Regions from separate parts of the Glutamicibacter sp. NPDC087583 genome, predicted to be linked through region 1. Evidence: riboswitches for the same ligand, from Rfam matches in the RefSeq annotation. Region 1 holds a riboswitch; each other region holds the start of a gene.
The links. A riboswitch is a leader RNA that binds a small molecule or an ion and turns the genes downstream of it on or off. The one in region 1 is predicted to bind thiamine pyrophosphate.
Positions count from the first base shown of each region.

Region 1 (7,733 bases):
CGGAAAGCCGGGCGGCGTTCAGCACCGCATCGCGCAAGAGCTCAATGCTCTGCGGGTCCACATTGGCAGTCGGTTCATCGAGCAGCATGACGCTGGGTTCCATGGCCAGAATGCCGGCCAAGGCCAACCGCTGTTTCTGTCCGCCGGAAAGTTGCTGGGTGCGGTGCTCGAAGGACAGCGCACCCAGACCCACAGCGTCCAGCACTTCGGGGATCCGCTGGCGGATCAGTTCGGGATCCATTCCGAGATTCTCGGCGCCAAAGGCCACGTCATCGGCGACCCTGCTTTGCACTACCTGGGTTTCCGGGTCTTGCTGCATCAAGCCCACCGGGTGGCTCCGGATGAAGGCATCGCTGCCATCTATGAGCAGCCGGCCAGCGACCTGATCGTCCTCATCCGCTTCCAGCAACCCGGCCATCGCGTGCAGCAAGGTTGACTTGCCGGCGCCCGATGGACCGACCAGCAGCACCTTCTCACCGGCGTGGATCACAAGGTCCAGTCCCGAGATGGCAGGATTCTTCCTCTCGGAGTGCTGCCAGCCGAACCCCGTTGCGGTGATGGCGGCACCGCGCTGGGTCAGCGAGGCTGCGCCGGAATTGGCAAAGGAACTCATTTTGCGCTTTCCAGGTGAGCACGCCGGCTCGGCAGGGCGCTCAATGCACCGGTCTTCGCCAGTCCACACGTGGCCAACCAGGACAGCAGCCCTGCGATGACTACGCCGGAAATGCCGGTGGCGATCACGTGGAAGATCTTCATTCCGGCGGTGTACTCAACATAGTAGGCCAGGATGTAGGCCTCGGAAATGCCGGCGAACAAGCCGGCGAACAAGCCTGCCAGCAGCGCCACGCCCAGGTTCCACTTGCGGTAGCGGAATGCTGCGAAGACCAGCTCTGCACCCAGGCCCTGGACCAGGCCGGAGATCAGTACGGTCAAGCCGTAGTGCGAGCCGAGCAGCGCTTCAACCACAGCGGCCAGCAGCTCGCAGTAGATTGCGGCGCCTGGCTTGCGGATGATCAGTGCGCCGAGCACCGCCGGGAAGAGCCACATGCCGGTGAGCAACGCGGTGGCTGGCGGGAAAGCCGCAAAGGCGAGCGAGAACAGGCCATAGCCGGCACTCCACGCCCAGAAAATGACCCCTGAAGCGACGGCGATCACCGAGGCGACGACGATATCAACTACACGCCAGCCGGTACGCTGCTTCGAAACTGTTTCGTTCATTGCTGGTCCTCCTGTGGAAAGGAGGGGAGATGGACGGAATGAGGGCATACTGCCGCGCCTATCCGCATCCGAGATGCTCGACTTCCTTCGCCGGTACTAGCCGGGGCAGGTTCGAGGGTCTGCGATCTATCGCACTCTCAGCGTCTTGCGACTTTTTTAAAAGTCTGACGCTCCCCTGTCGGAATAATTACTGCTCCCCCACCATACCGCAGGTATGCTGGGCAGAGGAACGATATGTCAAGAGCTTGATCGCGAGGAAAAAATGGATAAAGTGCAGAAACTTGCCACTACCGGTATCACCGTTGGCGCTGGCATGCTCGGCGGCAAGCTGGTTGATTTCCTTTGGTTGAAGGCAACCGGCAGCAAAGCACCACGCAAGGGCACTGAGGAAGCAGCGGAAGCTTCTTTCCGCCGTGCCTTGGGCTTCGCAGTCGTTTCGGCCCTGGTCGCAGCAATCCTGCAGACCGTGGCTGACCGCAGCGCCAACAAGGTTGTTGCCAAGTTCACCAAGTAAGCTTCGGCGTTGAGCCAAAAGCGGGAGCCGCCCAGAGGGGCGGCTCCCGCTTTTTCTCAATCTTGTTCGTCTGGCGATCCGGTCTTGGAAACCGGGGTGGTTCCGGTCGGCGGTGTTCCGTTGACCTTGTTGACCACGTGGCTCAGCTCATCGGAGAACAGGGTTTCCTTGGCAGCGTGCTTGGTCCGGTAGCCGGAACGGCCAATCATGTGGGCCGAAACCGGTGCGGTCAATAGCTGCATTCCCCAGGCCAGCACGAGTACCGGGACCACAGCCCAGCTGCGCAGGTAAATGGCCAGTCCAGCGAAAATCAGCAGGAAGCCGAGTACCTGCGGTTTGGTCGCTGCATGCATGCGGGTGAGCATGTCCGGGAAGGTCAGCAAGCCGATACCTGCGATCAATGACATCAGGCAGCCAAGGATCAGCAGGACGGCAACGAGGACATCGAGGAAGATTTCCATTAGGCGTTCCTCTGATCCGAAACGAAGCGCGAGACGGTCACCGAACCGATGAACCCGAGCATGCAGGCGGCCACGACGAACAGCAAGTAGTCGGTGTGCTTGTGCAGCACCATTTCCAGGCACAGCGCGGCGGAGATGATCAGCAGCATCACGTCCAGGGCCAGCACCCGGTCAAGGATTGACGGCCCCTTGGCAACACGGACCAGGCAGGCGACAGCACCGAGCCCGAGCATGATGCCGCAGATCCAAATGACGATATCCAGCATGTTACCCCTTCCTCGCATCAAAGTTCGGTCCGCATTCGCTCTTGATCGCTTCGTACTCGTCTCGGCTGCCAATAGCCATGATCAGCCGGCGTTCGATGTCCCGGATGCCGGCACGCGCCTTCTCCACGTCCGCAGGCGACTCGATGTCGATGTAGTGCAGGTACAGCGTCGACGAGCTGCGGTCCACGTCGATCACGAAGGAGCCCGGGATCAGCGTGAGCACGTGTCCCACGGTCATCACGATCAGGTCCGAGTCGGTGCGCAGCGGGACCGCAATGACCGCGCTGCGGGTGCGCTTCCCGCGGACCAGCGCCAGCCAGGCCACATGGACGCTGGCGGCGAAGACCTGTCCGAGGAACCAGATGAACAGCTTCAGGCAGTACCAGGCATTGATCCGGCCCGAAAGGACCACCGGCGGCAGCGGGAACAGGTTCACGATCAGCAGCGCGATGATCACGCCGAAGACCATGTTCCCCAGGGAGAAGTCCTGCCAGAGAGCACCCCAGACAAAGAGCAGCAGCAGAAGCAGCGGCCATTCCTGCTTGAGTGTCGCGCGGTGGCGCACACCGGAGGTATCCAGCGCATCGTCAATGCGCTGGTCACGCGGTTCAAAGTTCTTGTTCGGCATCATCCCTCCAATCAGAATGGCAAGATCGAGCTGATATACGGTTCGCGGGCGATCAGTTCCGCAGCCACCCGCTGGCAGAATTCGAAGATCGGCCCGGCAAAGACGGTCAGGGCGATGCCCGCAAGCACCAGCGAACCGGTGGCGTAGCGCATGCCCCACGGCAAGGAGTCGGCTTCCAGCTGCTTGGCCAGTTTCAACCCCAAGCGGGGGTTCTGCGCGCCGCCGGCCAACGTCTCGTCGGCGACCTGCGTCGCTTCGGCCACCAGGTCCTGGTTGGGCACCTCGGCATCAGCGGCACGGCGCCAGAACACACGGGCCCACACGCGGATGATCGCCATCAAGGTCAGCAGGCTGGTCAGCAATCCGGCGCCGATCACGACCCAGGTCAGCGGATCGGCATCCTGCGCGGCCGCATGCAATAGCCCGAATTTGCCCAGGAATCCGGAGAACGGCGGGATGCCGCCCAGATTGATGGCCGGGATGAAGAAGAGCAGGGCCAATGCCGGGGAGAGCTTGGCCAGCGAGCCGAGCCGGGTGACATTCGAGCTACCGGCACGGCGTTCGATCAGTCCCGCCACCATGAACAGCGAAGTCTGCACGATGATGTGGTGGCCCACGTAGTAGATGGTCGCGGCGATGGCCAGCGGCCCGCCCACGGCCACGCCGAAGATCAGGTAGCCGATGTGGCTGGTGAGCGTGAAGGAAAGCATGCGCTTGAAGTCCGTCTGCGCCAGCGCACCGAGGATACCGATGACCATGGTCAGCGCGGCCACCACCAGCAGTCCGGCGTTGACCGAGCCGCCCGGGAAGAGCAGGGTTTCGGTGCGGACGATCGCGTAGACGCCCACCTTGGTCAGCAACCCGGCGAACACGGCGGTCACCGGGGCCGGTGCGGTCGGGTAGGAGTCCGGCAGCCACAGGGACAGCGGGAAGACCGCGGCCTTGATGCCGAAAGCGATCAGCAGCAGCACATGCAAGATCAGCTGCGGGCCCTGGCCCAGCTCGGGCAGCTTCACCGCAAGGTCAGCCATGTTCACCGTGCCGGTGGCCGCATAGGTCATCGCGATGGCCATCAGGAAGATCACCGAGGAAACCACGGAAACCACCACATAGGTGGTACCGGCGCGGATGCGCTCGGCGGTACCGCCCAAGGTCAGCAGCACGTAGCTGGCGGTGAGCAGGATTTCGAATCCGACGTACAAGTTGAAAAGGTCAGCGGCCAGGAAGGCGTTGGACACTCCGGCCAGCAGGATCAGGTACGCCGGGTGGAATATCGACACCGGTCCGGGCTCGTCCCCGTCGGCCAGGCCCTGGCTGGTGGCGAAGAGCAGCACAGCCAGCGAGACGACGGTGGAGACCAGCAGCATGAAGGCGCTGAACCCGTCGACCATCAGGGCGATGCCGAAGGGCGACTCCCAGCCGCCAATATGGATGGCATAGCTTTCCCCGCCCCATACGGCGGCGAGCATTCCCGCTTCGAGCACCAGGGTCAGGCACAGGATGCCGATGGTGATCAGGCGCTGCAGGCGGACCTGGCGGCGGGCCAGGAAGGCTGCCCCGGCGCCGAAGATCGGCAGCACCACGGCCAAAGGGGCTAGATCCAGGAAATTCACTCTTCCCCCTCGCGCACTGGGCGTCCTTCTTCATCGACGAATTCGGTCGTATCCTCGGCCACTGGCGAGTCTTCTTCCTCGTCGTAGGCGGTCTTCTGGGACACCTTGATATCTTCGGTGTCATCGGTGAGCTCATCAGCGCTGGTCAGGGTCCAGGACCGGTAGATCATCGCCAGCAGGAAGGCGGTCACCGCGAAGGTGATCACAATGGCGGTGAGGATCAGGGCCTGCGGCAGCGGGTCCGAGTACGAGTCGGCCGCCGCATCCGGCTTGAACAACGGCGCCGCGCCCTTGCGCCCGCCGCTGGTGAGGATCAGCAGGTTGAGGCCGTTGCCCAGCAGCATGATGCCCAGCAGCACCCGGGTCAGGGTGCGTTCGAGCACCAGGTAGAAGCCGGCCGCCAGCAGCACGCCGGTGACTACGAGGAAAGTGATGTTCACGCTCATCGGCCAACTCCAGTCCGGGAGGCCTGGATCTCGTCGTGGCGCTCCACCGGGCTGCGGCCCTCGGAGAGCGAATCAATCTCACTGCCCAAAGAACGCAGCACGTCCTGCACGAGGCCAAGGACCACCAGATACACTCCAATGTCGAAAATCGTTGAGGAAACGAACTTGTGCTCGCCGAAGAACCAGAATTCCAGGGCGTAGGTGGTGAAGATGCCATCACCCAGCAGCAGCGGCACGATGCCCGCCAATCCGGCTAGCGCTATGCCGCCGCCGATCAGCATGCCCGGAGCGATGCGCATCGACTCGGAAAGTTCCACGCGGCCGCCGGCCAGGTAGCGGATGGTCAGCGCCAAGCCGGCGATCAGCCCGCCAGCGAAGCCGCCGCCCGGGGTATTGTGCCCGGTCAGCAGCGTGTACACCGACATGATCAGCACCGTGTGGAAAATCAGCCGGGTGACCACTTCAAAGATGATCGAGCGGCGCTCGGCGACCAGGGTGCTGCCAGCCATCAACCAGTCCTGGTTGGAGCTGGAGGCAAAGCGGCGGGCAATGCGCAGCTCGGTTTCCTTGGAGTCCTTGCTGCCCATGGCTTCGGAACCCGCGTCGATGCTGCCCGGTGCCACGTGGTGGGCCCGCACCCGGTTGCCGAAGCTGCGCCCGGCGAAGATCAGCGAAGCCACACCGGTGGCAGCCGCTGCCAGCACGGTGATCTCGCCGAAGGTATCCCACACGCGCAGGTCCACCAGGGCCACGTTGACGATGTTCTTGCCGTAGCCCTCGTAGTAGGCCAGATCCGGCCAAGCCAGGGAAATGCGGGCCTCGTTGCGGGCGGCCATCATCGCGATGGCAATGTAGACGACCATCACGGCCAAGGCGATCGACAGGATGGCCCGGCCCCACTTGATCCGGGTCAGGCCCACCCACAGTCGCTTGGGCAGGGCGCGCAAGGCGAGCACGAAGGAAACCAGCACGATGGTTTCCACCAGCAGCTGGGTCAGCGCCAGGTCCGGGGCGCCTTGCAGGGCGAAGATCGCGACCATGCCGTAGCCGGTCACCGAAACCATCAGCACCGCCATGAAACGCTTCGGCGCGGTAATGGAGACCACCGCACCGGCGATGATCACCGCACCGATCAGCAGCTGGGCCGGGTGGTCGGCGATGATCCAGTTCGTTGGCCACGGGGTGTAGACGGTCAGCGCGATGGCCAGCGGAATCACCAGCACCACGACCAGGATGACGCCCAGGTAGAAGGAGAGCGAACCACGCTGGGTGCGACCGGTGATCCAGATGGCCACCTTGTCCAGCACGTTCACCGACATGCGGTAGATTTCCTCGGCCGAGGTGACCATGCGGCGCAGCGGTGCCCCGGTGTCGGTGCGGTGACGCAGCCAGAAGAAGCACAGGCCCAGGCCCACCGATATGGCGCTCAGCCCCAGTGCCGCGTTGAAGCCGGCAAATGGCAGCAGGTGCATTTTGCCCGGTCCGCCCTGCGCGGCCGACCAGTGGATGGCCAGCGGCTCCACCAGCTGCGGGTACAGGCCCAGGAACAGCGTCGCCGCCGAAAGAACCAGCAAGGGCGCCAGGAAGATCAGTGTCGGGGCCTTGCACTGCAATGCAGGCAACTTCTTTTTCTTCACGCCGAAAGCCCCGAAGAAGAAGCGCAGCGAGTAGGCCATGGTCAGCGCCGCACCCATCAGGATGCCGATGAGCGCGGCCATTCCCCACCCGGTTTCCAGGTGCAGGGCCGATTCGTAGACCGCTTCCTTGGCAACGAAGCCGAACAGCAGCGGCACGCCGGCCATGGACGCCGCGGCGATGCCGGTGGTCGTGGCCAGTATCGGCATGGCACGGCGCAAGCCGCTGAGCTTGCGGATATCGCGGGTACCGGTGTTGTGGTCGATGATGCCCACGCTCAGGAACAGCGTCGCCTTGAACAGGCCGTGGGCCAGCGTCATGGCCAGTGCGGCAAAAGCCGCTTCGGGGGTGCCGAAGCCGAAGACCGCGATGATGAAGCCCAGCTGCGAGACCGTGCCGAAGGCCAGGATCAGCTTCAGGTCGTATTGCTTGAGCGCCCGGTAGCCGCCGATGAGCATGGTGAGAATACCGATGCCTACGGTCATGGGGACCCACAGGGTGGTCTCGGCGAAGCCCGGGGCCAGGCGGGCGATCAGGTAGACGCCGGCCTTGACCATGGCTGCCGCGTGCAGGTACGCGGACACCGGAGTCGGAGCGGCCATCGCACCGGGCAGCCAGAAGTGGAAAGGCACCAGGGCCGATTTGGAGATCGCCCCGACAATAATCAGCGCCACCGCAACATCGGTGAAGGCCCCAAAGGCCACCAGTTCATCGGCCGATGCCATGATCTCCGAGAGCTGGTAGCTGCCGGCCGCCGCGCCGAGCATCAAGATGCCGGCGAGCATCACCAGTCCGCCAAGGGTCGTGATGATCAGGGCGTTCATGGCTGAACGGCGCGCGGTGATCAGGGCCTGGCTGAAACCGATGAGCAGGTAGGAAAGCACGCTGGTGATTTCCCAGAAGATGAACATGATGATGATGTCATCGGCCGTGACCAAGCCGGTCATGGCTC
Region 1 is NZ_JBIUWY010000001.1:111,463-119,195, reverse strand. It holds gene ACIOU9_RS00570 (ATP-binding cassette domain-containing protein) at 1-613, opposite strand, end outside; gene ACIOU9_RS00565 (ECF transporter S component) at 610-1,218, opposite strand; TPP riboswitch at 1,284-1,405, opposite strand; gene ACIOU9_RS00560 (DUF4235 domain-containing protein) at 1,490-1,732, shown strand; gene mnhG (monovalent cation/H(+) antiporter subunit G) at 1,789-2,193, opposite strand; gene ACIOU9_RS00550 (monovalent cation/H+ antiporter complex subunit F) at 2,193-2,459, opposite strand; gene ACIOU9_RS00545 (Na+/H+ antiporter subunit E) at 2,461-3,090, opposite strand; gene ACIOU9_RS00540 (Na+/H+ antiporter subunit D) at 3,099-4,700, opposite strand; gene ACIOU9_RS00535 (Na(+)/H(+) antiporter subunit C) at 4,697-5,146, opposite strand; gene ACIOU9_RS00530 (Na+/H+ antiporter subunit A) at 5,143-7,733, opposite strand, start outside.

Region 2 (7,733 bases), 150 kb from region 1:
CTCAGCAAGCCAAGGACGGGAACCAGGAGAAGGACTTGGATCACTAGCCGTTCATGCCCTCGAAGGACAATGCTGCTTCGGGGCCGGAAACCAAAAAAGATCCTCGGCCGAGGCCGAGGATCTTTGATTTGGTAGCGGCGCCGGGACTCGATCCCGGGACCTCACGATTATGAGTCGTGCGCTCTAACCAGCTGAGCTACGCCGCCACAAGTGAGAAGCAATCCAGTAGAAGCCAAGAATGCTTCTCACTCAGAGCCCCCTGCCGGAATCGATCCGGCGACCTCGTTCTTACCAAGAACGCGCTCTACCACTGAGCTAAGGGGGCAACGAGTAAATACTCTACACGGATTTCCCGGCAAAGAAAAATCGGCGGATCACCCCGGAAAAGACCAGGAGAATTCTGTAAAACCACTAGTCAATGGCTATTTATCCTCTTACTCGCTACCCCGGGGACGAAGGGTGGGACAAAAAGTGCCCTGGTGACGATGCTCACGAGAGTGCTCCTCGCGGTCAATCGGGGATTTGCCATGACGCGCAGGATAGAATCCCGCGGATCATCCCCGGTGGCCAAGCATCGAATTACCCCGCTTGGAACTTCGGAACGCTGACACCCTTTCCCACTCCAGAACCCCTGACCGAGCGGCACTTGGGCAACACCCGATCCACCTAGGCGCCCAGGCACGGCTCCGGTGCCCGGCAGCTGGATCCCGGGCCGTGAACCGGGGTGCTGGAAACCGCCAGGAAGGCAACAGCTCCTTGCCGCCCATTCCGGTCTTGAGTAGGAATATTGTGACCTCAGCAACAAATTCCCGACGGATTTTGCAAACCTCAAAAACCTGTGTAAAGTATTTACCTGTTGCCCCCTTAGCTCAGTGGTAGAGCGCGTTCTTGGTAAGAACGAGGTCGCCGGATCGATTCCGGCAGGGGGCTCGAAATAAGAGAGGCAATCTGGTTCCAGATTGCCTCTCTTTTCGTTTATCCCGCAGATGCCGTGTAGCCACTGCGAGCATGGCCCAAGGCGCACCCCAAGCTGCAGCACCGGCTATCGGCCGCGTCTTGCGCCCCGGATTCCAGGTGCCCCCGGCAAGAGTCTCCGGCCAATGAAAAGCATCCTGGCCCGCCACAGCCGGCCCTTCCCACTTCCTTGATGTCAGGCCCTGACCACTGGGTTTGCGTTTTCTCCTCGCAAGCGTGCTAAGTTGTTCGCGACCACACGGGTGCCCTGGCAAGGGCTGAGATCGGGCTATCGCCGTCCGCGACCGTTGAACCTGTCCGGGTAATGCCGGCGAAGGAAGTGAGTTTCCCCAGTGGAACAAATTGAACAGCACCCTGCCCACACCCTTGCCTACCGTGAATCTGCGGGAATTTCTGTTCCCGTCACGCAGATCCAATTGGCAGACTCCCCCAATGGACAGCCCAACGAGCCGCTGGCGGTATATCGCACCAGCGGACCGGGAAGCGAGCCCACCCAAGGCCTGCAACCCTTCCGCGAGCGGTGGATCCTGGAACGCGGGGACGTGGAAACCTATGCAGGCCGCGAACGCAACCTGCACGACGACGGACGCTCAGCGGTCCGCCGCGGCACGGCCAGCGCGGAATGGGCCGGACGCTCAGCCCCGCCACTGCGGGCCGTTGGCGGAGCCCGCGTGACGCAGATGCACTATGCGCGTGCCGGGATCATCACCCCGGAAATGCGCTATGTGGCCCTGCGCGAGGAATGCGATGTCGAGCTGGTGCGCAGCGAGCTCGCGGCCGGGCGAGCCATCATCCCGGCGAACATCAACCACCCGGAATCCGAGCCGATGATCATCGGCAAGGCGTTCCTGGTCAAGATCAATGCGAATATCGGCAACTCGGCGGTGACCAGCTCCATCGCAGAAGAAGTCTCCAAGCTCCAGTGGGCGGCCAAATGGGGCGCGGACACGGTAATGGACCTGTCCACCGGAGATGACATCCACACCACCCGCGAGTGGATCATCCGCAACTCCCCGGTCCCCATCGGCACCGTGCCGATCTACCAGGCGTTGGAGAAGGTCAACGGCGAAGCCAACGAACTGACCTGGGAGATCTTCCGCGACACCGTCATTGAGCAGTGCGAGCAGGGCGTGGACTACATGACCATCCACGCCGGGGTGCTGCTGCGCTACATCCCGCTGACCGCCAACCGGGTCACCGGCATGGTCTCGCGTGGCGGGTCCATCATGGCCGGCTGGTGCTTGGCGCACCACCAGGAGAATTTCCTGTACACCCACTTCGATCAGCTGTGCGAGATCTTCGCGCAGTACGACGTGGCCTTCTCGCTGGGCGACGGGCTGCGCCCGGGCTCCATCGCAGATGCGAACGACGCCGCCCAGTTCGCCGAGCTGGACACCCTGGCCGAGCTGACCAAGCGCGCCTGGAAGTACGATGTGCAGGTGATGGTCGAAGGCCCGGGGCATATCCCGTTCCATCTGGTGCGCGAGAATGTGGAACGCCAGCAGCAGCTGTGCGACGGGGCGCCGTTCTATACCCTGGGCCCGCTGGTCACCGACATCGCCCCGGGCTACGACCACATCACCAGCGCCATTGGCGCCACGGAGATCGCACGGTACGGGACCGCGATGCTCTGCTACGTCACCCCCAAGGAGCATCTGGGACTGCCCAACCGGGATGATGTGAAGACCGGGGTGATCACCTACAAGATCGCTGCGCACGCCGCCGATCTGGCCAAGGGCCACCCGGGTGCCACAGCGCGGGATGATGCGCTGAGCAAGGCGCGCTTCGAATTCCGCTGGAATGACCAGTTCGCGTTGTCCCTTGACCCGGTCACCGCACAGGAATTCCATGATGAGACCTTGCCGGCCGAGCCGGCCAAGACCGCCCACTTCTGCTCCATGTGCGGGCCGAAGTTCTGCTCCATGCGCATCTCCCAGGATATCCGCGACGAGTACGGCTCGGCCGAGGCGCAGGCCGCATTGGCCGGGATGGCGCAGAAAAGCAGGCAGTTCCTTGAAAGCGGCGGCACGGTCTATCTCGGGGACGGGATCCCGGTGGGAACTCCTGCTCCGTAAATAGCCTGCGGCGCACGAAAAACGCCCTTGGGGCAAGCTTTCGGCTTGCCCCAAGGGCGTTATTCAATGCTGTTCAGCTGCGTGCGACTGGCTTAGTAGTCGCGACGTCCACCGCTACGGCCCGAATCGCTGAAGCGATCCTTGCCGCCGCGTCCGCCGCCACCGAAACCGCCACGTCCGCCACTGCGTCCGCCACCGAAACCGCCACGTCCGCCGCTGCGTCCGCCGCCGAAGCCGCCACCACGGCCGCCACGGAAGCCACCGCGGTCGCCTTCGTCGTCGCGACGTGGGCTGCGGCCATTGTCGAGCTCAAGCTCGATGGCCTCGCCGCCGATGCGGGTCTTGGACAGTGCACGCCACTGGTCCTTGCTCAGCTCTGCTGGCAACTCGACCAGGGTGTGGTCCGAACGGATCTCGATGCCGCCGATTTCCGAAGAATCGAAGCCACCCTCGTTGGCCAGTGCGCCAACGATCGAGCCCGGCTGCACGCGGTTGCGGCGGCCAACGGCCAGACGGTACATGGCGTTGCCCTCGGCAGCGGTCTTGCGGGCACGTGGACCGCGATCGCCACGGTCACCGCGGTCGCCACGCTCGCCGCGCTCTGGGCGATCCATGCGCGCCTTCTTCGAAGGGGACATGACTGGTTCGGTCATCAGCAGCGGGCGGCCGCCCTGGGCCATCAGAGCCAGTGCAGCTGCGATTTCCAGCTGGTCCAGGTCTTCGTGCTCGGAAGCGAACTTCTCCACGATTTCGCGGAAGGTGGTCAAGTCCTGGCCGCTGATGGTCTTATCGATGCGATCAGTGAACTTCTGGATACGACGGTCGTTGACCGAATCCAGCGAAGGCAGCTGCATCTGGGTCACCGGCTGGCGGGTAGCCTTCTCGATGGCACGCAGCAAGTACTTCTCGCGCGGGGTCATGAACAGGATCGCGTCGCCCGAGCGGCCGGCACGGCCGGTACGGCCAATGCGGTGCACGTAGGACTCGGTGTCATGCGGGATGTCGAAGTTGATAACGTGCGAAATGCGCTCAACGTCCAAACCACGAGCTGCCACGTCGGTAGCAACCAGGATGTCGATCTTGCCCGAGCGCAGGTTCTCAACGGTGCGCTCACGCTGCTGCTGAGGGATGTCGCCGTTGATGGCAGCCGCGGTGAAGCCGCGGGCCTTCAGCTTGTCGGCCAGGTCCTCGGTAGCCATCTTGGTGCGGACGAAGGTGATAACGCCTTCGAACGACTCGGATTCCAGGATGCGGGTCATGGCGTCCAGCTTGTGGGCGCCCATGACCTGCAGGTAGCGCTGGGTGATGTTGGTGCCGGTGGACTGCTTGGACTTCACGGCAACTTCCTGCGGGTTGCGCAGGTATTCCGAAGCGATGCGGCGGATGGTGCGTGGCATGGTTGCCGAGAACAGGGCAACCTGCTTGTCCTCTGGGGTAGCTTCCAAGATCTTGTCGACCTCCTCGGCGAAGCCCATGCGCAGCATTTCGTCGGCCTCATCAAGGACAACGTACTGCAGGTTCGACAGGTCCAAGGAACCCTTGTTGATGTGGTCGATAACGCGACCTGGGGTACCAACGACTACCTGGGCGCCACGGCGCAAGCCGTTGAGCTGCGGGCCGTATGGCGAGCCGCCGTACACTGGCAGAACGGTGAAGTTCGGCAGGTACTTGGCGTAGGAAGTGAAGGCTTCGGCGACCTGGAGGGCCAGCTCGCGGGTTGGAGCCAGAACCAGGATCTGCGGGGTCTTGGCTGGACCATTGGTGTCAGCCAGCTCTGCCATGCGGGACAGGGCAGGAAGCGCGAAAGCAGCGGTCTTGCCGGTACCGGTCTGGGCCAGGCCGACAACGTCGCGGCCTTCGAGAAGCAGTGGAATGGTCGCTGCCTGGATTGGCGATGGCTTTTCGTAGCCAAGGTCGGCAAGCGATGCAAGCACGCGGGCATCCAGGCCAAGTTCGGAGAAGAGCACGGTTGGCTCTTCCGGGGTCTGGTTGTCGTCGGTGTTTACGGGCATGTCAGAAGACACGAAGAATTACCTCATTCGTTAGGGGATAGGCCTTGGCCGTCCCCAAAGAAACGACGTATAGGCTGCACAGTCAGATACAAGTCACGCTCATCAAGCGCTCCCCTATGACATAAAGACCCGCACACACTTTGCGGAAAATACAACACGAGAAGGCTCCGGCCTCAAAAATTGGGCTGGATGCGAGAGGGATACCCTGATGTTCGCGAACACTTAATGCTAGCTTGAACAGGCCACTATTGTCAGTGTCGAGAGCGTGTGAGATCGGGCACCGCACCGAAGCACGTAGGGTTGAGAACGTGAAGAAACCACTTTTTCCGCGACGTCCAGATGAGCCCACCCCAGGCGGATTGTTCATCGCCCAAATGCTATGGCTCCTAGCCGGAGTGCTTTTTCTCGGCTTCGGAGGCTTCCTGGCTTACGAGCATATCCAGGATTCCGCGCTGGATTTCGGAGCCATTGCGCTGATGATCTTTTTCGCCGCTGCCGGCCTTGCCTGCTGTGTGCTGGGTTACCGCTTATTCACCGGAGATCGGGCCGCGCGCGCCCAGCTGTCCTGGTTGGGCCTGATTACCGCGCTGCCGCTGTTGCTGCGATTCGGCCGCTATTCGCTGTTGGCGGCCATCATCATGTTCAGCGTGGCCCTGATGTGGATGCCAGCGAGCAACAGGTATTTCAAGATCGTCGACCCCAAACCGGCCAAGCGCCGCCGGTAGCCGACCCGGAACTTCGTTCAAAGCACCAAGGACCTGGGTTCCGTTGCCCTTTGCGGGCAGCGGAACCCAGGTCCTTTGCGCTTGGTTCTCACAGGTTGGCGAAGGCCTTCTCCAGATCTTCAATCAAATCCGCAGGGTCCTCGATGCCAACGGACAGGCGCAACAGGTTCACCGGAACCGCCAGCTCGGTACCCTTCACCGAAGCGTGGGTCATCTCCGACGGGTAGTTCATCAGCGATTCGATGCCGCCCAGGGATTCTGCCAAGGTGAAAAGCTTGGTGCTCTCGGCAATCTTGCGGGCCGCCGATTCTCCGCCGGTGAACTGGACGGACACCATGCCGCCGAAGCCTGACATCTGCTTCTTGGCAATCTCGTGGCCCGGGTGGTCTTCGAAGCCCGGGTAGAGCACGCGCTCGACTTCGCTGCGCTCACGCAGCCACCCGGCAACCTGTGCGGCGTTCTCCGAGTGGGCGCGCATGCGAACGCCCAGGGTCTTCAGGCCGCGGGTGGTCAAGAAGGCGTCCATCGGGCCCGAGACGGCACCCACAGCGAACTGGATGAAGCCGATCTTTTCTGCCAGCTGCGCATCCTTGACGATCACCGCACCGCCCACCACATCGGAGTGGCCGCCGATGTACTTGGTGGTCGAGTGGACCACGATGTCAGCACCCAGGGTCAGCGGCTGCTGCAGGAATGGGCTGGCGAAGGTGTTGTCCACGACCAGCAATGCGCCGGCAGCATGGGCGATTTCAGCGACCTTGGCGATGTCGGTGATGGTCATCATCGGGTTCGAAGGGGTCTCAACCCACACCAGCTTGGCCTTGTTCTTTTCGATAGCGGCAGCCAGCGCTGCTTCATCAGCCATGTTCACCGGGGTGTTGCCGATGCCCCAGTCGCCCAGCACGCGGTCAATCAGGCGGAAGGTTCCACCGTAGGCGTCGTTGCCCAGCACAATGTGATCGCCCGGACGCAGGATCGCACGGATCAGCGAATCCTCGGCGGCCAGGCCGGAGCTGAAGGAGAAGGCGTGGGTGCCGAATTCTGCGCCGGCCAGCTGCGCCTGCAGCGCGTCGCGGGTCGGGTTGGTGCCGCGGCCGTACTCGTATCCGTGGCGCAGGCCGCCAATGCCGTCCTGCGCGTAGGTCGAGGAGAAGTGCAGCGGCGGAACTACCGCGCCGGTGACCGGTTCGAATTCCTGGCCCGCATGGACAAAGCGGGTGTTTGCTCCCTGGTGGTTTTCAGTCATCGATATCAATCCTTTGAGGTGTTGTCTCTAGCGGGTGGAGTAGGCCAAGAGATCGGCTGCGGTAGCCGCGGCGATCACTTCGCCGCCCTTGGTCAGCAGTACGGCCGGGTGGCTCTTGAGCAGTTCCTGTGCATGTTCCGGGGTGTCTGCGGTGCCGATGAATGGCTTGGCCAAGTCGCCCAGGTCTGCCAGCGTACTGGTTGGTTCTGCGCCAGCCAGCAGTGCGTCGGTGATGTCCCCCGCGCCAATGACACCGCGGATCTCGCCGATACGCGCTGGCAGCGGCGAGGTCGACACGACCAATGCGTCATCGCCCTGCTCGCGCAGTGCCTTGGCCGCTTCGGCCAGGGTGGTATCCAAAGCCACCGTGGTGGTGCCCTGCTTGGCAAGTGCCGCGCCGATGAAGTCCAAGGCGGAGTATTCATCGGTGGTGAAGCCCTGGTCCAGCATCCACTGGTCGTTGAAGATCTTGGCCAGGTAGCCGCGGCCGCCATCCGGGGCGATCACGACAACTATGTCGTCTTCGCCCAGGTCCTTGGCTGCACGCAGCGCGGCGACCACTGCCATGCCCGAAGAACCGCCCAGCAGCAGGCCTTCTTCCTTGGCCAACCGGCGGGTCATTTCAAAAGCCTCAGCGTCGGTGACTGGTTCCACGGCATCCGGCACGGATGGGTCGTAGTTCCCTGGCCACATATCTTCA
Region 2 is NZ_JBIUWY010000001.1:262,027-269,759, reverse strand. It holds gene ACIOU9_RS01285 (GTP pyrophosphokinase family protein) at 1-47, shown strand, start outside; tRNA gene ACIOU9_RS01280 (tRNA-Met) at 130-206, opposite strand; tRNA gene ACIOU9_RS01275 (tRNA-Thr) at 254-325, opposite strand; tRNA gene ACIOU9_RS01270 (tRNA-Thr) at 859-930, shown strand; TPP riboswitch at 1,204-1,311, shown strand; gene thiC (phosphomethylpyrimidine synthase ThiC) at 1,308-3,050, shown strand; gene ACIOU9_RS01260 (DEAD/DEAH box helicase) at 3,143-5,062, opposite strand; gene ACIOU9_RS01255 (hypothetical protein) at 5,371-5,787, shown strand; gene ACIOU9_RS01250 (cystathionine gamma-synthase) at 5,876-7,033, opposite strand; gene ACIOU9_RS01245 (pyridoxal-phosphate dependent enzyme) at 7,061-7,733, opposite strand, start outside.
Region 2: linked by a shared signal. The riboswitch ahead of thiC (phosphomethylpyrimidine synthase ThiC) and the one ahead of ACIOU9_RS00565 (ECF transporter S component) in region 1 are both predicted to bind thiamine pyrophosphate.

Region 3 (7,733 bases), 340 kb from region 1:
CCGAGCAGGAGCCAGGCCAGACCCACACCCCAAACCAGCGGGATGTCGTTTCCGACATAGCTGATGGAGGCGTGGATTGCGGTCCCGAATAATCCTGCTGCCACGGCGGCAACAACACCGCGCCAGAGCACGGAGAAGTTGCTGCCGAGGGATTTGCGCTTATTAGGAGCGAGCGCGTGCACGGGTAGCCTTGGCACGGTCGTTGGCGTTCAGCAGAACCTTGCGGATGCGGATGGCTTCCGGGGTAACCTCAACGCACTCGTCTTCGCGAGCGAATTCGAGCGACTCTTCCAAGGTCAAGTTACGTGGTGGGGTCAGGTTCTCGAACGAGTCCGAGGAAGCAGCACGCATGTTGGTGAGCTTCTTTTCCTTGGTGATGTTCACGTCCATGTCGTCGGCGCGGGAGTTCTCGCCGACGATCATGCCCTCGTAAACCTCTTCGGTTGGCTTCACGAAGAAGTTCATGCGCTCCTGCAGGTTGATCATCGCGAATGGAGTCACAACGCCTGAACGGTCGGCAACGATCGAACCGTTGATGCGGTATTCGATTGGGCCTGCCCATGGCTCGTAGCCTTCAGCCAGCGAAGCAGCAATGCCGGCGCCGCGGGTTTCGGTCATGAAGCGGGTACGGAAGCCGATCAGGCCACGTGCTGGAACCATGAATTCCATGCGAACCCAGCCGGTGCCGTGGTTAGCCATGTCGGTCATGCGGCCCTTGCGCGATGCCATCAGCTGGGTGATAGCACCCAGGTACTCTTCAGGCACGTCGATGGTCATGCGTTCCATTGGCTCGTGAACCTTGCCGTCAACCATCTTGGTAACAACCTGTGGCTTGCCAACGGTCAGCTCGAAGCCTTCACGGCGCATCTGCTCAACGAGGATGGCCAGTGCCAATTCGCCACGGCCCTGGACTTCCCAAGCATCTGGACGCTCGGTAGGCAGGATGTTCAGCGAAACGTTGCCGATCAGTTCCTTGTCCAGGCGATCCTTGACCTGTCGTGCGGTGACCTTGGCGCCCTTGACCTTGCCAGCCAGTGGCGAGGTGTTGATACCGATGGTCATCGAGATCGCAGGTGGATCAACGGTGATCAGTGGCAGTGGCTTAGGGTTCTCAAGGTCGGTGAGGGTCTCGCCGATCATGATGTCTTCGATACCGGCAACTGCAACGATCTCGCCTGGACCAGCTTCGTCAGCTGGAACGCGGGTCAAGCCCTGGGTGGCCAGCAGTTCGGTGATCTTGACCTGCTTCATGGTGCCATCCTGGCGGGCCCAGTTAACCTGCTGGCCCTTGCGCAAGGTGCCGTTGATCATGCGCAGCAGCGCCAGGCGGCCAAGGAATGGCGAAGCGTCAAGGTTGGTGACGTGGGCCTGCAGGACTTCACCTTCGGTGTAGGTCGGTGCAGGAACGTGCTTGATGATGGTCTCGAACAGTGGCTCAAGATCTTCGTTGTCCGGCAGGGTGCCATCGCCAGGCTGGTTCATCGAAGCGTAGCCGGCCTTGCCCGAGGCGAAGACGACAGGAACGTTCAAGATTGCGTCCAGATCCAGATCCGGAGCTTCGTCAGCCAAGTCCGAAGCCAAGCCCAGCAGCAGGTCCATGGAGTCGGAGATGACGCCATCGATGCGGGAGTCGGGACGGTCGGTCTTGTTGACCACGATGATCACTGGCAGGTTGGCGCTCAATGCCTTGCGCAGCACGAAGCGGGTCTGCGGGAGCGGGCCCTCGGATGCGTCAACGAGCAGAACCACGCCGTCAACCATGGACAGGCCGCGTTCCACCTCGCCACCGAAGTCGGCGTGGCCTGGGGTGTCAATGACGTTGATGGTCATCTTCTTGCCCTCGGCTGCTGGGCCGTTGTAGAACACGGTGGTGTTCTTAGCAAGAATGGTGATGCCCTTCTCGCGTTCCAGCTCACCTGAGTCCATCACGCGATCTTCGGTTTCACCATGGCTGTCGAATGCGCCAGTCTGCTGGAGCATGGCGTTGACGAGGGTGGTCTTGCCGTGGTCAACGTGCGCAACGATGGCTACATTGCGAAGTTCATCGCGAGTAATGGTGTTTGCTGACATGCGTGAAGGCTCACTTCCGCTCGAAAATTTGGGTCTGTGGAGTCGGGGCCAAAGTCGACCCAACAATCCAGTTTACGCGCTCGAGACTCATAGTCTGTTGATCTGTGTCAGAACATACAGGAATTTCATGTATCTGTCGCAAAGAATTCAGCGGATTAACCGCGTTGGCATCCAAAAACGCAGCTTGCTAGGCCCAAAGTTGACTTCAATTTCCGGGAGTTCAGCGTCAAGCAAGCCGCCGCATTTTTCTATGGTGGATTTTGAACCGATGTTATCGGAATCACAGGTAACCAGCGCATGTTCAATTCCTGATTCGCGAAGTTCCTGCAACCCGAATTTGCACAGTTCCTGTGCCACACCACGGCGACGATACTCGGGAACTACACCATAGCCGATATGTCCGCCGACCTGAAAAAGGCTCTCGTTGATTTCATATCTGACGGAAACCCGGCCCACCAGGTCCCCCTCGTCAAAGGCGGCGAACAGCGCCGAGCGAACCCAGCCTTCTGGAATGTGCTCGCCTCGGCGCCCTGCCTTCATCCGGTAGATATAGTCCTCCCAGTCCTCGGCTGCAGACCAAGTCGGCAAGAACTCGAAGTCTTCGCGAAGCATCAAGTGGTGGGCGTCGATTGCCTGCTGTTCGTCCTGGCTTTCCAATTCACGGATCTCCAGCGTCTTTCCCAACGTCATAGCGCCAGTATGCCAGAGCGCCTCCACTTCCCACCGGTGAATTGCGCGCCAAAGATGCGCCTGAGCCCTAGTAGGCCACCTGCTGGCCCCGCACTTGCCTGGCCCATTCCACGGTTCCGCCGCTGAGGCTGTAGACGGCAATGCCTGCATCCCGACCGGACATGGTGATCCGCGCTGCCTGCTGCGAACGGGCACCGGTTTTGCACACGAATACGACCGCCGAAGCGCTGTGCGCGAGCTTTCCCAGTCCCCGTTCTTTGAGCTGCGCGAGCGGAAGGTGCTGGCTGTGCGGGATCGCTATGATGTCGCGTTCCCAGGATTCGCGCACATCCACCAGCAATACCGGTTCTTCCGTTTCCAGCTCCGCTAGCTGCTGAACCGTGAGCTCCGGGACATGCCCTTCGGCAGCGCAGGAAACCGGCTGGTACTCCCCCAGCCCGGTCACCGGCTCACGTTGCGGATCCCTGGCGAATTCGAGGGTCCGCACAGTGGCTTCCAGCGCATCATAGAGCCAGAGCTTGCCGCTCAGGGTGGTCCCGATTCCGGTAATGAGCTTCAGGGCTTCGGCGCACATCACCGAACCGATAACGCCGCACAGTGCGCCGAAGACTCCTCCTTCGGCGCAGCTGGGCACGGAGTCCGCGTCGGGGATTTCAGGAAAAAGATCACGCAGCATCGGGCCGGTGCGCGGATCGAAGACGGACACCTGCCCGGAGAACTGGACGAGGGTTCCCCACACCAGCGGGGTGCCGGTGATTTCCGCGGCATCATTGGACAGGTACCGCGTGGCAAAGTTGTCGCTGCCGTCGATGACCAAGTCGTATTCACTGAAAAGCGCCACGGCGTTGGATTCATCCAGCTTTTCATCCACGGTGATGATCTGGACGTTCCGGTTCTGCTCGTGGGCCATCCGCCGCACCGAATCCACTTTCAGGCGCCCTGCATCCTGTTGCCGGTGCATGGTTTGTCGTTGCAGATTGGACAGCTCGACGGTGTCATCGTCGATGACCCCGAGGGTGCCGATTCCCGCAGCGACCAGGTAGCTGGCAATGGGACTGCCCAGGCCCCCGGCTCCGATAACCAGCACCTTGGCGTTGGCGATGCGGCGTTGCCCTTCTTCTCCCACCCCGGGCAGGGACAAGTGCCGGGAGTAGCGCGCCAGCTCTTCCGGTTCCAGCTCCGCGCCGGGTGCTACCAGGGCTTCCCGGCTCACGAGAAGTCACCGACCAGGGTTTGCATCATGCCTTCGTCCGGCGAGGAGGCCAGTGCGGTATCGCGGCGCGGGATCCGGCCAGCGAGCCGCGCGGCGCGCCCGGCACGCACAGCATCCTTCATGGCCCTGGCCATGAGCGGCGCGTTGTGCGCCCGGGTCACCGCGCTGGCCAGCAGCACCGCGTCGCAGCCGAGCTCCATGGCCAGGGCCGCATCCGAGGCGGTGCCCACCCCGGCGTCAAGGATCACCGGTACCTGCGCGCGGGAGACGATGGTGGAAATATTGTGCGGATTCAGGATCCCCAGGCCCGAGCCGATCGGCGCTCCGGCCGGCATGATTGCCGCAACCCCGGCGTCCTGCAGGCGTTGGGCAAGTGCCGGATCATCATTGGTATAGGCGAAGACCTGGAACCCGTCGGCCACTAGTTGCTCGGTGGCCGCATGCAGTTCCAGCGGGTCCGGCAGCAGCGTGTGCTCATCGGCAATGACTTCGAGCTTGATCCAATTGGTTTCCAGAGCTTCACGGGCCAGGTGCGCGGTGAGGATCGCATCGCGGGCGGTGAAGCATCCAGCGGTGTTGGGCAGCGCAATCACGTTGTTGCGCTGCAGCAGTTCATACACGTTGCCTGCGCCGGCCGCCGAAAAGTGGCGGATGGCCACGGTGGTCAGCTCCGTTCCGGAGGCCTGCAGGGCGCTTTCCAGGGAGGTCAGCGAACTCGCTCCCCCGGTGCCGAGGATCAAGCGCGAGGACAAGGTGCGTCCGGCGATCTGGAATGGGTCGCTGTGGATGTCCAGCTCGGTGATGTTGCGCGTTTCCATGCCTAGCCTCCCTGGGCCGCGGTAACGAGTTCAATGCTGTGCCCTTCGGCCAGCAGGTAGCTATTCCAGGCGCTGCGTGGAACGACAGCGCCATTGACGGCGGCGGCAACTCCGAGCTTGCTGCCGTCAGCGGCCACCGAGTTGGCGTCCAGTTCCTTGCCGATTTGCGTGCTGATGAATTCGCGAAGGGTGGTTCCTTCGTCCAGGTTCAGTTGCCGTGAATTGAAATTAATGCCGATGCTTGTCATGGTTGCTGCTCCGTTCGGTGAGCGGTCTAGGTTGCGTTGGCAAAGCGGTGGGGATCCACAGCCTGGTGCAAGGGGTGGGATTGGTGGCCGTGGGCGAGATCCGCAGTGAGCGTTGCGCCCAGCGGAGCCAGCAGCACGCCGTGCCGGGAGTACCCGGTGCAGAGCAGCAGCCCTGGATCAAGGCGTCCAAGCAGCGGCCGGTCATCTGGCGTGGCGGGACGTGCCCGGGCCGTTGCCTCGTTCAGCGTGTAGTCGCTGATGCCGGGGACCAGCTTTCTCGCGTTGTCCAGCAGCAGGTGCATCGCGCCAATGTTCACCGCTTGTTGCCGGTCTTCACGGACGCTGGCGCCAAGGACGAGGCTGCCGTCCCTTCTCGGCACCAGATACACCTGTTCCCGGTGCACGAGGCCGCGGATGGTGCGGGTGATGAGCGGCGGGCCTGCTGGTCCCTGGATCCGGAGGATGTCCCCGTAGACCGGGCGCAGCGGAAGTTCGTTCAAGCCATCGAGGGTGCCAAGACCGGTGGCCACGATGGTCTGCTCCGCTTCGAGGATTCGGCCCGATGCGGTCCGCACAGCGGTGGTCCGCTTCCCGTCGGTCACCAGTGCCTGCGCCCGTTCCTCGACCAGGTGCGGACGCAGATGCTCCAACAGGATCTTGACGATGGATCGAGGGTCGACCTGGTGGTCATCTTGGCACAGGACCGCGCCAGCAATATTGGCGGCCAAGGCTGGTTCGAGCTTGCGGGCTTGGCTGGGCAGCAGCTTTTGCGCTGACAGGCCGAGGGATATCTGCAGTTCGGCCAGCTCGTGCAGGGCTTCGCGGTCCGCAGGCTCTGCGGCGACAACGAGCGTGGAGTTCTGCAAGTAGTCCGGGCGTTGCCCGGTGGCCGATGCGATGCGCTCGATGAACTGCGGATAGGCGGCATTCGAGGCGGCAAGCAGCTGGTGCAACGGGCCATTGCCCCAGACCGTTTCAGCTGCCGGGGCCAGCATTCCTGCTGCCGCGTAGCTTGCACCTTGGCCGGGTGCCGGATCGATGAGGGTGACGGTGTGTGCGCGTGATTCCAGCTCGAACGCGACGGCCAGGCCGATTATCCCGGCGCCAACAATGTTGACATGCACAAGGGCACGCTTCCTTCCTACGGCGGCATGACCCGCATCAGGTGTAGCGGTCGGCTCGGTGCCCTCTCAGCCTGGTCGATTCAGGCTCCCGCGGATTACAGCGATTATAAGCATGATGCAGCTCATAAAGTCGAACTTCATTGAACGCAGTTCCGTCATCTTCTGTGATGTACTTGCTGACATGGCATTCCATGACTTCCCTATCGTGCTTCCCCAAGGTTCTGCGCTATCCAGCACCATCATCTCGTTGGAGCAAGAACTCTTGGAATCCAGCCAACGCCATAGCCAGGAGCAATTGCAGCGGCGCTTGCATCCTCGGTTCGCCGAGGTGGGAGCCAGCGGGCGAGTCTATGATCGCGAGGCCATCATTGCCCAGCTGGCCCGGGAGCCGGCACGGGATGCCGGGGCGTTGAAAGTCGAAAGCCCGGTGGCTCTCCAGCTTTCAGACCAGCTGGTGCTGCTGCGCTGGAAGCTGCTCGCCGGTTCCCCCAGCGAACGCAGTTCACTGTGGATCCATGAGCAGGGCCGCTGGCAGCTGCTCTTCCACCAGGGCACGGCCGCCGCTCATCCGCAGCCATCTGCAGGACCGGAGGAAGCCGTGCATGCCGGCGGTGAATTCTCGGTGCGCCGGCTGCGCCTTTCGGATGCCGAAGCGGTCTACGAGGCATTTTCCTCGAACCCCGACATGTTGCGCCAAGGCGACGCCGATTCCCCGCAAAAGGCTGAGTCGTATGTGCGCGCACTGCTGGAGGCCGGGGAACGCCAGCAGGCGTTGGCCGTCGCATATCGGGATCGGCTGGTGGGACTGGTGTGCGGTACGGTAGACCCGGCCAATCGGAACGCGTGGATTTGGTATTGGATGAACCAGAATTACCGGGGCCGGTCGCTGGCCACCCGCGCCGTGGCAACCTTAGTGGATTACCTGTTCGACGAGCTGGGACTGTACCGCTTGGAGCTGGGCTTGCGGGCAAATAATCCCGGGTCGAAGCATGTGGCAGAAAGCAACGCCTTCCTGCACGAAGGTGTCGAACGGGGCAAATTCCTGGTTGCCGGAGAACGCATCGATGTGCACACCTACGCACGGTTGCGTACCGATGGCGGCTCTGCGGTCATGCCCTTGCCGTGGGGCACGCAGCAGTAGCTTGGCGGGCATCAAAAAAGTCGCGGAATCCGGTCTTGGATTCCGCGACTTCTTATCTGTCCCTCAGGTTTTGTGATGCGTGGTTAGATGCCTGGGCTCGATGCCGGTGGCGTCGAGTCCGGGCCATTGGTGGTCTGTTGGGCCTCCATCTTTTTCAGCGTGCGGGCCGCAGCATCACGACCGCCGAGGCCAAAGGCCAGAGCCGCTGCCAATGCTGCGCCAATGACGATTGCGCCGAAGGCCATGTTGATGATCGAATCGGCGATACCCATGTACTTCAGGCCCATCGCCACGAACAGCGCAATTGCCGTGTAGCGGATGATCTTCGAAGCAGTAGTGTCACCCAAGAAGCGGCCAATGACGTTGGCGATGACGAAACCTGCGGCGATAATTGCTGCGCCGAAGAGGATCTTGCCGCCCAAGGCCAGG
Region 3 is NZ_JBIUWY010000001.1:449,558-457,290, reverse strand. It holds gene ACIOU9_RS02260 (hypothetical protein) at 1-182, opposite strand, end outside; gene typA (translational GTPase TypA) at 163-2,070, opposite strand; gene ACIOU9_RS02250 (GNAT family N-acetyltransferase) at 2,218-2,760, opposite strand; gene moeB (molybdopterin-synthase adenylyltransferase MoeB) at 2,828-3,973, opposite strand; gene ACIOU9_RS02240 (thiazole synthase) at 3,970-4,791, opposite strand; gene thiS (sulfur carrier protein ThiS) at 4,794-5,039, opposite strand; gene thiO (glycine oxidase ThiO) at 5,066-6,163, opposite strand; TPP riboswitch at 6,161-6,265, opposite strand; gene ACIOU9_RS02225 (GNAT family N-acetyltransferase) at 6,345-7,304, shown strand; gene ACIOU9_RS02220 (mechanosensitive ion channel) at 7,388-7,733, opposite strand, start outside.
Region 3: linked by a shared signal. The riboswitch ahead of thiO (glycine oxidase ThiO) and the one ahead of ACIOU9_RS00565 (ECF transporter S component) in region 1 are both predicted to bind thiamine pyrophosphate.

Region 4 (7,733 bases), on a different contig from region 1:
CCCACGCCGATGCCGCCGACAATGCGCCAGATGATCAGGTCGGTTACGCCGAAGCACAGGCCGCAGCCGATGGCTGATGCTGCCAGGAGGATGGAGGCGAAGAGCATGGTGCGCACGCGTCCCACGCGTTCGGAGACCACACCCGCTATCCAAGCTCCCAGTGCTGCGCCGAGCAGGGCGCAGGAAACGGTGAATCCGATGGTTACCGCGTTGAGCCCGAATTCGTGCTCGACAGCGTCCACGGTGCCGTTAACGATTGATGAGTCATATCCGAAAACGAACCCACCCAATGCCGCCCCGAGGGCGATGAAGATGAGTCGCGCGGAGAGTTTTCCGTCTGATGTAGTCGCAGTCACAATGAGCCATGCTATCGGATTCGAGAGCCGCAGAATCCCGATTTCCCGATTTTTTATGGGAGATCGATCACAAATTGGAAGGAGTCCTTACTTCAAGACCGGGGAGGCCCAGTGCGCGTCGCCGGTTCATGACTGGCCAGCTCCCGAATTCTTGGCAAAAAAGCAGGCCGGCATTGCGAGTTATCGCGATGCCGGCCTGCGGGGAATTTATTTGCTAGCTATCCGCAGGCTTCTGCGAGTCCGCCAAATCGTTGCCGCGCATCTTGGCGACGATACTCATCAGGTGGAAGACCACCAAGGTGGCGATCGAGCCCAGGGCGATGCCGCCCAGCTGGAGCTGGCCGAAAGCGATTTCCTTGGTCACCGCAATGGCGATAATCAGGCCGGTGCCGGCGGTCATCAAGTTGATCGGGTTGCCGAAATCCACCTTCGCCTCGATCCACAGGCGCGCGCCGACGATGCCGATCATGCCGTAGAGCACGATGCCCAAGCCGCCGATCACGCCTTCTGGAATGGTGCCGATCAATGCGCCGAACTTCGGCAGGAAGGCCAGGGCCACGGCCACAATCGCAGCGATCCAATAGGCCGCGGTCGAGTACACGCGCGAAGCGGCCATCACGCCGATGTTCTCGGCATAGGTGGTCGTGGCCGAACCGCCGCCGAAACCGGCGAGCACGCTGGCAGCGCCATCGGCCATCAGCGCACGGCCGTTGAACTTCGACAGGTCGCGATTGGTCATCACGCCCACGGTGCGCACATGGCCGATGTTCTCGGCGATCAGCACGAACACCGCAGGCAGGAACATCAGCGCAGTGTCGAAGTGGAAGGTCGGGGTGTGGAATTCTGGCAGTCCGATCCACTCCGAGGCAGCAACCGCCTTGAAGCTCACCTGCCCCTGGGCCAGTGCAACAAGGTAGCCGCAAAGAAGTCCCATGAGGATCGACAGCCGGCCCAGCAAGCCCTTGAACGCAACGGTCGCGACCACGGTAAAGATCACCGTGAGGAAAGTGGTCAGCGGGAACTCGGTCATGGGAACCAGCGTTGCGCTGGCCAAATTCAGGCCGATGAGCGCCACGATGGTGCCCATGACCACCGGCGGCATCAGGGCGTGGATCCAGCCGGTGCCGGTCTTCTGCACGATCAGCCCGACAACGAACAGCAAGGCCCCGGTCATCACGATGCCGCCCAGCGCGCCGGACATGCTGTGCGACTGGGTGGTCGAGAGGACCGGGGCAATCATCGCAAAGGACGAGCCGAGGTAGCTGGGCACCTTGTTCCTGGTCATCAGCAAGAAGATGACGGTGGCCAGGCCGGTGAACAGCAAGGTCGTGGTGACCGGGAAGCCGGTGATGGTTGGCACCAGGATGCTGGCGCCGAACATCGCCAGGATGTGCTGGGCTCCGATGGAAACGGTCTGCGGCCAATGCAGCCGCTCATCCGGGGCAACTACCTCACCTGGGGTGATGGTCCTGCCGTTGCCGTGAATGCTCCAACTCATGATTCCTCTTCCCGGGCCCTGCGGGTTTTAGGCCGTAGAGAAGTCTACTCGGTTCTCGTGCGCCTGCGCGAAGAAAGAGCGCTCATGTTCCGCCGAGCGGATGAAAGCGGCCTCCATGCGGGCCCGCAGCTGCGGATCTGCCTGCTCGAACGCCTGGCGGACCATTTCGATGGCCTGCTCGGTGGCGGAATCGAATTCCTCGGATGCATAGGTTTCCAGCCATTGCCGATAAGGATGCTCGGCATGGTTGGCTGCCGACAACCGCTTGCCGATGTCCTGGTACAGCCAGTAGCAAGGCAGGATCGCGGCAATCAGCTCCCCGTAGCTCTCCTGGCTGGCGGCCAGGTGGTTGGTGTAGTTCAGCGTGGTGGCGCTGGGCGTATCAGCGAACTCGTCCAGGTAGCTGCCGTGCAGCTGCAGCTCGCCATCGAGGATGCCGTTGGCGCCACGCGACCAGAAACGCTGGGCACCGAGATCCGGCGCCATCGAGCTGGCCAGCGAAAGCACCTTGGCATAGCGCAGCAGATACAGCGCATCCTGGGCGATGTAGTAGTGGAAGTCATCCCGGTCCAAGGTGCCCTCGGATAGCCGGGTGATGAAATCCAGCTGGTCGATTTCCTCGCGGATCGGCTGGATCTTCTGCCACCAGTCGCCCATGGGATCTGCCGTGCCGAAGAAGTCGATGAAGTGGTTGACCGGGCCGTGGCCGCTGCCCACCTGCAATTGGTCGGCCGCTGCGATGGCCTTGGAGAGGTAGGACTTGGACTGCTCCAACGCGGCGATCCAATCTCCAGTGGCAGCGAAGCGGGTAGCCAGAGTGCTGGAAAGGGTGCAGCCGGTGCCGTGGGTGTTCCTGGTGGCATGGCGCGGGCCGTGCAGCTCCAGTTGCACCCCGCCCGCCGACACCAGGGCATCGGGGCAATCCGCCCCGGCCAGGTGCCCGCCCTTGGACAGCACCAGCGTGCCGTGCTTGGCAGCCAGCCGCTGGGCCTGGCGCAGGGCTTCGTCCCAGGAAGGGGCCACAGGCTCGCGCAGCAAGCTGGCCAGCTCCAGCAGGTTCGGGGTAATCACCGTGGCGCGATCCAGTAGCGAATCAAGGGCGGATTCGTCGTCGAGCAGGCGATCCCCGCTGGTCGCCACCATGACCGGGTCCAGCACGACGGGGGCGTCAACAGTTTCCAGCCAGCTGGTGACTGCGCGGATCACCTCGGCGTTGGCCAGCATCCCGATCTTGATCGCATCGATGCGGATATCTGTACTCACGGCTTCGAGCTGCGCGAGGACGAAATCGCCGCTGATCGCCTGAACTCCGGATACCCCATGGGTGTTTTGCGCAGTCAAAGCGGTGATCACGCACATTCCGTAGCCGCCGTTGGCGGCAATGGCCTTCAGATCCGCTTGGATTCCGGCGCCGCCGGAAGGATCGGAGCCTGCGATGGATAGGATGTTCATTTCGAGGCCTCCCAGGCTGCGACCAGCTGCGCGCTGGCAAGTTGCGGATCTTCGGCGTTGCAGATGGCGCGGACCACGGCCAGGCCTGCGCCGCCGCCGGCGCGGATCGCGGCGGCATCGTCTTGGGTAATTGCGCCGATCGCTACGCAGGGCAGCTTGGCCAAGGCAGCGGCTCGCGCAAAGCCGTCCAGCCCCAGGGGAGCAGGATGGTCTTTTTTCGTCGGAGTGGCGCGGATGGCTCCTACACCGAGGTAGTCGATCACCGAGGCGTCCTTGTTCGCCTGGGCCAATTGCTCATCGCTGGAAGCACTCAAGCCGATGATGCCCTCGCCGATGATCTGGCGAGCCAACTGTACCGGCACATCTTTTTGCCCGATATGGATGCCGTTCACTGCTGCGCCAGCAGCCCGTGACGCGAGGTAGACGTCAATGCGGTCATTGATCAGCAACTGGGCTTTGCCCTCGGTGAGCTTGGCAGCCGCGCAGGCCAGCTCGAAGAATTCCCGGGCGCTTTCATCCTTGGCGCGCAGCTGGATCCACCCGATCCCTCCGGCGACGGCGCCCTCGATAACTTCCAGGGTGCTGCGTGGGGTGCAGCTGGCAGTGTTGGCTACTAGATAAGCGCCGTAATTATGCATGGTTCAATTCCTCGTACTTCAAAGTCTTCAGTTCCCCGGGATCGGCAGCCGACAGCGCATCAAGGAAGGCAACTGCGAAGCTGCCCGGACCGGAGCTGCCAGCCAGGGCCTTTTCCGCGGCCAGGCCATAGAAACCGTGGGCTGCGATGGTGGCCTCGAACGGGTCATCGTGGACCGCAACCATCCCGGCGCAGACCGCGCCCAAGGCGCAGCCGCCACCTGTCATCCGGGTCAAGCCAATTCCGTTGGTATGCACCAAGACGGTACGCGCGGCGTCGATGATGGCGTCAGCCTGGCCGGAAATGGCCACTACGCAGTCGTGTTCCGTGGCCAGTTCGCGTCCCGCCGCCAAGGCGGCAGAAACCTCATCCAAGGCATCGACACCGCGCGAAGCAGATTGCCGGCCGGCCAGGGCCAGGATTTCCGAGGCGTTGCCGCGAATCAGGGTCGGGCGTTGCCGGACAATGCGCCGGGCAAACTCCGTGCGCACCGGAAGCGCTCCCACTGCCACTGGATCCAGGACCCAGGGGGTGCCTGCAGCGCTCGCCGACTGCACAGCTTCTTCCATGGCGGTCAGCTGTTCAGTGCTTGGAGTTCCCAAATTCACCAATACGGCTGAAGCTGCCTTCGCGAATGGGCCGGCCTCTCCGGGCAGATCCGTCATGGCCGGGGAAGCCCCGGATGCCAGCAAGACATTGGCGGTGAAATTGGATACGACGGTATTGGTCAGGCAAAAAACCAAAGGTGATTGTTGCCGGTATTTTTGGGCAACTGCATGCAAAGCCATGCGACATCCCTCCGCTAGCGTGAACTAGATCAGGTTCTACGGGTCTTATCTCAGTCGGTTGATCCGACACCCCGTGTCACTGCCATAGAGCGTACGCACAACCGGTTCCGAGGACAAGTTACTTACGCTCGCGCCGCGCCACCAAGGCCTTGAGCGTGGCCGCATCCACCTTCTGCGCGGCCGCCAACGCCCAGAGGTGATCCACGGCGGCCAGGAGATCTTCACTGGTATCCACCGGCTGCGGCCGCTCGTTGACCACTGTGCCGGCACGGCGCCGGGAGGTGATCAGCTCTTCGGCTTCCAGCTCCTTGTAGGCGCGCGCCACTGTACCGGCAGCGACGCCGAGGTCCGTGGCCAGCGCACGCACAGTAGGCAGCTTGCTTCCCGAGGGCAGATCGCCCAAGGAGATCAGTGAAGCAATCTGCGAGCGGATCTGCTCATAGGGCGGGGTAGCTGCTTGGAGGTCAACACTGATCTGCGTGCTCATGAAGTAGCTGCCGGCTGATGTTCCCGCACGAAGGCGCTACCGGGGCGCTCTAGGAAAATGACTGCTGGGACAACGAAGATAAGCAATGCAAAGAGTCCCAGCCCGGCCGGGAATCCGTAGCCAATGAGCAGCATGGCTACCACTGCACTGGTGTTAACACGCATTGAACGCAGTTCCAGGACCTTGCGGTACCAGATTTCTTCGGCCGACGAGACAGCCCAGGGAATAATTGCCCGGCGGGAGAACCAGACGAATCCAAGATGGGTTGCCAGCAACAGCAGGATCAATCCTGCAACCATTGTCTTGCCTGGAGGCACGAAGCCCCACAAATAGTCCAGCGGCGGATCGAGCAGAAAATAGGTGCTGGTGGCAAACAGCAAGCCAGCGGCGATGTAGGACCACAAGGGCAGGGGCGCGTGGTACTTGGGTGCTGCAGACGCCTGCCGGGCCACCGTGCTGACGTAGCTGAGATAAAGCGCATTGAGAACGGCATAGCTCAAAGCCGCACCGGCAAAGATCATTAAGATCCACGTAGTTCGCTCATTGGTAGGCATCTGGAGCTCGTCATCCAGTGGCAAGAATGACCAGCCGATTGCAACGCTGAGCAAGGTGAGTGCTGCAGTTACGTATTGCAAGGTGAATAGTTGATCACGCAAACGCGAGAAGGCGGTCCGTTCCCTGGTGGTGGATTGAGCTGAGAATGTAGAGCGCGGTCCCCAGAAGAGCAACGTGAGGGCGACCGCAAGGGCGCCATAGCTAACGAACTCGTACTGTCCATCCGGCGAATTAGCCTGCGAGTAATTGACCACCGACACGGTGAAGGCCAGCAAGACGATGCCGATATTGCGCATCAAGCGGTTGAGCCAGACTGTGCGCAACGCTTGGTTGTCTTCGGCCGAGATGCCGGCCAAGGCAGGTCTTTTCAGGATAACTACGGTAATCACAGCCGCGGCCACGATGATCCCTGCCAGGGCCACGATGAATACCGGGAGCATCTGTGTGCCCGGCAACCGCCCATCATACGGACCCTCCGACGTGTATGAATAGATGCCGTCAAAATCAAAGGTCGTGAATTCCGAGGCCGGAACGCCAACGAGCCCTTCGACTTTGGACGCCGGCCACAGGGAGCCGACCGCGATCAGCAGCAAAAGCCCAACGAAAGCCCCTAGGGCCTTGGGAAACGGAGTTGTCAGGCTGCGGGCCTCTAATGAAGCGGTGCGCACTGGCTGGAGTTCCTTGGGCCAAGTGAACAAGCCGATGAGGTAAACCAGAAGAACCCAGATCCCCGGAGTGAGTGCTTCAGCGAGAGCCGAACCTGAATTGGGCTCGGTCATTGAAACGCGCCAGGTCTCAGACAAATCCCATGAGGTTGAAGCAAAGAATGCGATCAATGCGCACCAGAACGAGTGGGATCGGGCCCGGTCGATAGCTGGTGTTCCACGCCTGTGCGCCACCGAACGCAACCAAACGCAGATGATTGCGGCAACGAAAGCGATGGATATGGCGCTCGCCGAGAACTGGTTCATGGAAATCAATGTATCAACTATTTGATACATATTGAATCCTCTGGCGAATTAAACGATGAAAAATAGTCCCAGTGACGTACGCTCAAATCATGGGTCTGTTTACTTCCACTCCGTTGCCCGAACCGGTCGGTGATTCCGCACCTCCGGTGGACGAGCATCCATCGCGCATAGCAACAGTTCTGAGTCATTTGCGGCGTTCTGCGGACACGCGGATCACGCATCCGCGACGCTTCCGCCTGCAGCAGCTCAAGGCACTGGAGAAGATGCTGGAAGAGCATCTGGAAGACTTCGTCCAGGCCTTGGCTGAGGACTTGGGCAAGAGTGCCACCGAAGCCAAATTCTCCGAAATCGACGTGGTGCGCGCGGAAATAGATTTCGCCCAGCGCCACCTCGTTGAGTGGATGGATTCCACCAGTGTCAAGGTTCCGCTGGCCTTGCAGCCAGCCATGGCCAAGGTCGAGCCGCGCCCGCTGGGGGTCGTGCTGATTATCGGAGCCTGGAACTATCCGGTTCAGCTGGTGCTCGCACCGCTGGTCGCGGCCATTGCTGCCGGCAACGCTGCGGTCATCAAGCCATCCGAGCTGGCTCCTGCGACCTCAGGCGCCTTGGCCAAGTTCCTCCCGGTCTACCTCGACGAACGGGTTTACGCGGTAGTTGAAGGCGGCGTGGATACCTCCACCGAGTTGCTTGCCGCCCGCTGGGACCACATTTTCTACACCGGCGGCGAACGCGTGGCCAAGATCGTGGCTGCCGCGGCCGCGAAGCATCTGACGCCTACCACCTTGGAATTGGGCGGAAAATCGCCGGCCGTGGTGGAGAACGATTCGTTGGCTTCCGCGAAGCGCTTGGCTTACGCCAAGTTCATGAATGCCGGCCAGACCTGCGTGGCGCCGGATTACGTATTGAGCGTGGGCGACTCGTCTGAGCTCATCAGGCGCCTGGGCCAGGCCATCACCAGCTTCTACGGCAAGGAACCGCTGACCCATCCG
Region 4 is NZ_JBIUWY010000004.1:29,566-37,298, reverse strand. It holds gene ACIOU9_RS11655 (sugar porter family MFS transporter) at 1-356, opposite strand, end outside; gene ACIOU9_RS11650 (uracil-xanthine permease family protein) at 571-1,854, opposite strand; gene thiD (bifunctional hydroxymethylpyrimidine kinase/phosphomethylpyrimidine kinase) at 1,882-3,306, opposite strand; gene thiE (thiamine phosphate synthase) at 3,303-3,944, opposite strand; gene thiM (hydroxyethylthiazole kinase) at 3,937-4,731, opposite strand; TPP riboswitch at 4,721-4,815, opposite strand; gene ACIOU9_RS11630 (GntR family transcriptional regulator) at 4,850-5,218, opposite strand; gene ACIOU9_RS11625 (hypothetical protein) at 5,215-6,552, opposite strand; gene ACIOU9_RS11620 (hypothetical protein) at 6,539-6,769, shown strand; gene ACIOU9_RS11615 (aldehyde dehydrogenase family protein) at 6,834-7,733, shown strand, end outside.
Region 4: linked by a shared signal. The riboswitch ahead of thiM (hydroxyethylthiazole kinase) and the one ahead of ACIOU9_RS00565 (ECF transporter S component) in region 1 are both predicted to bind thiamine pyrophosphate.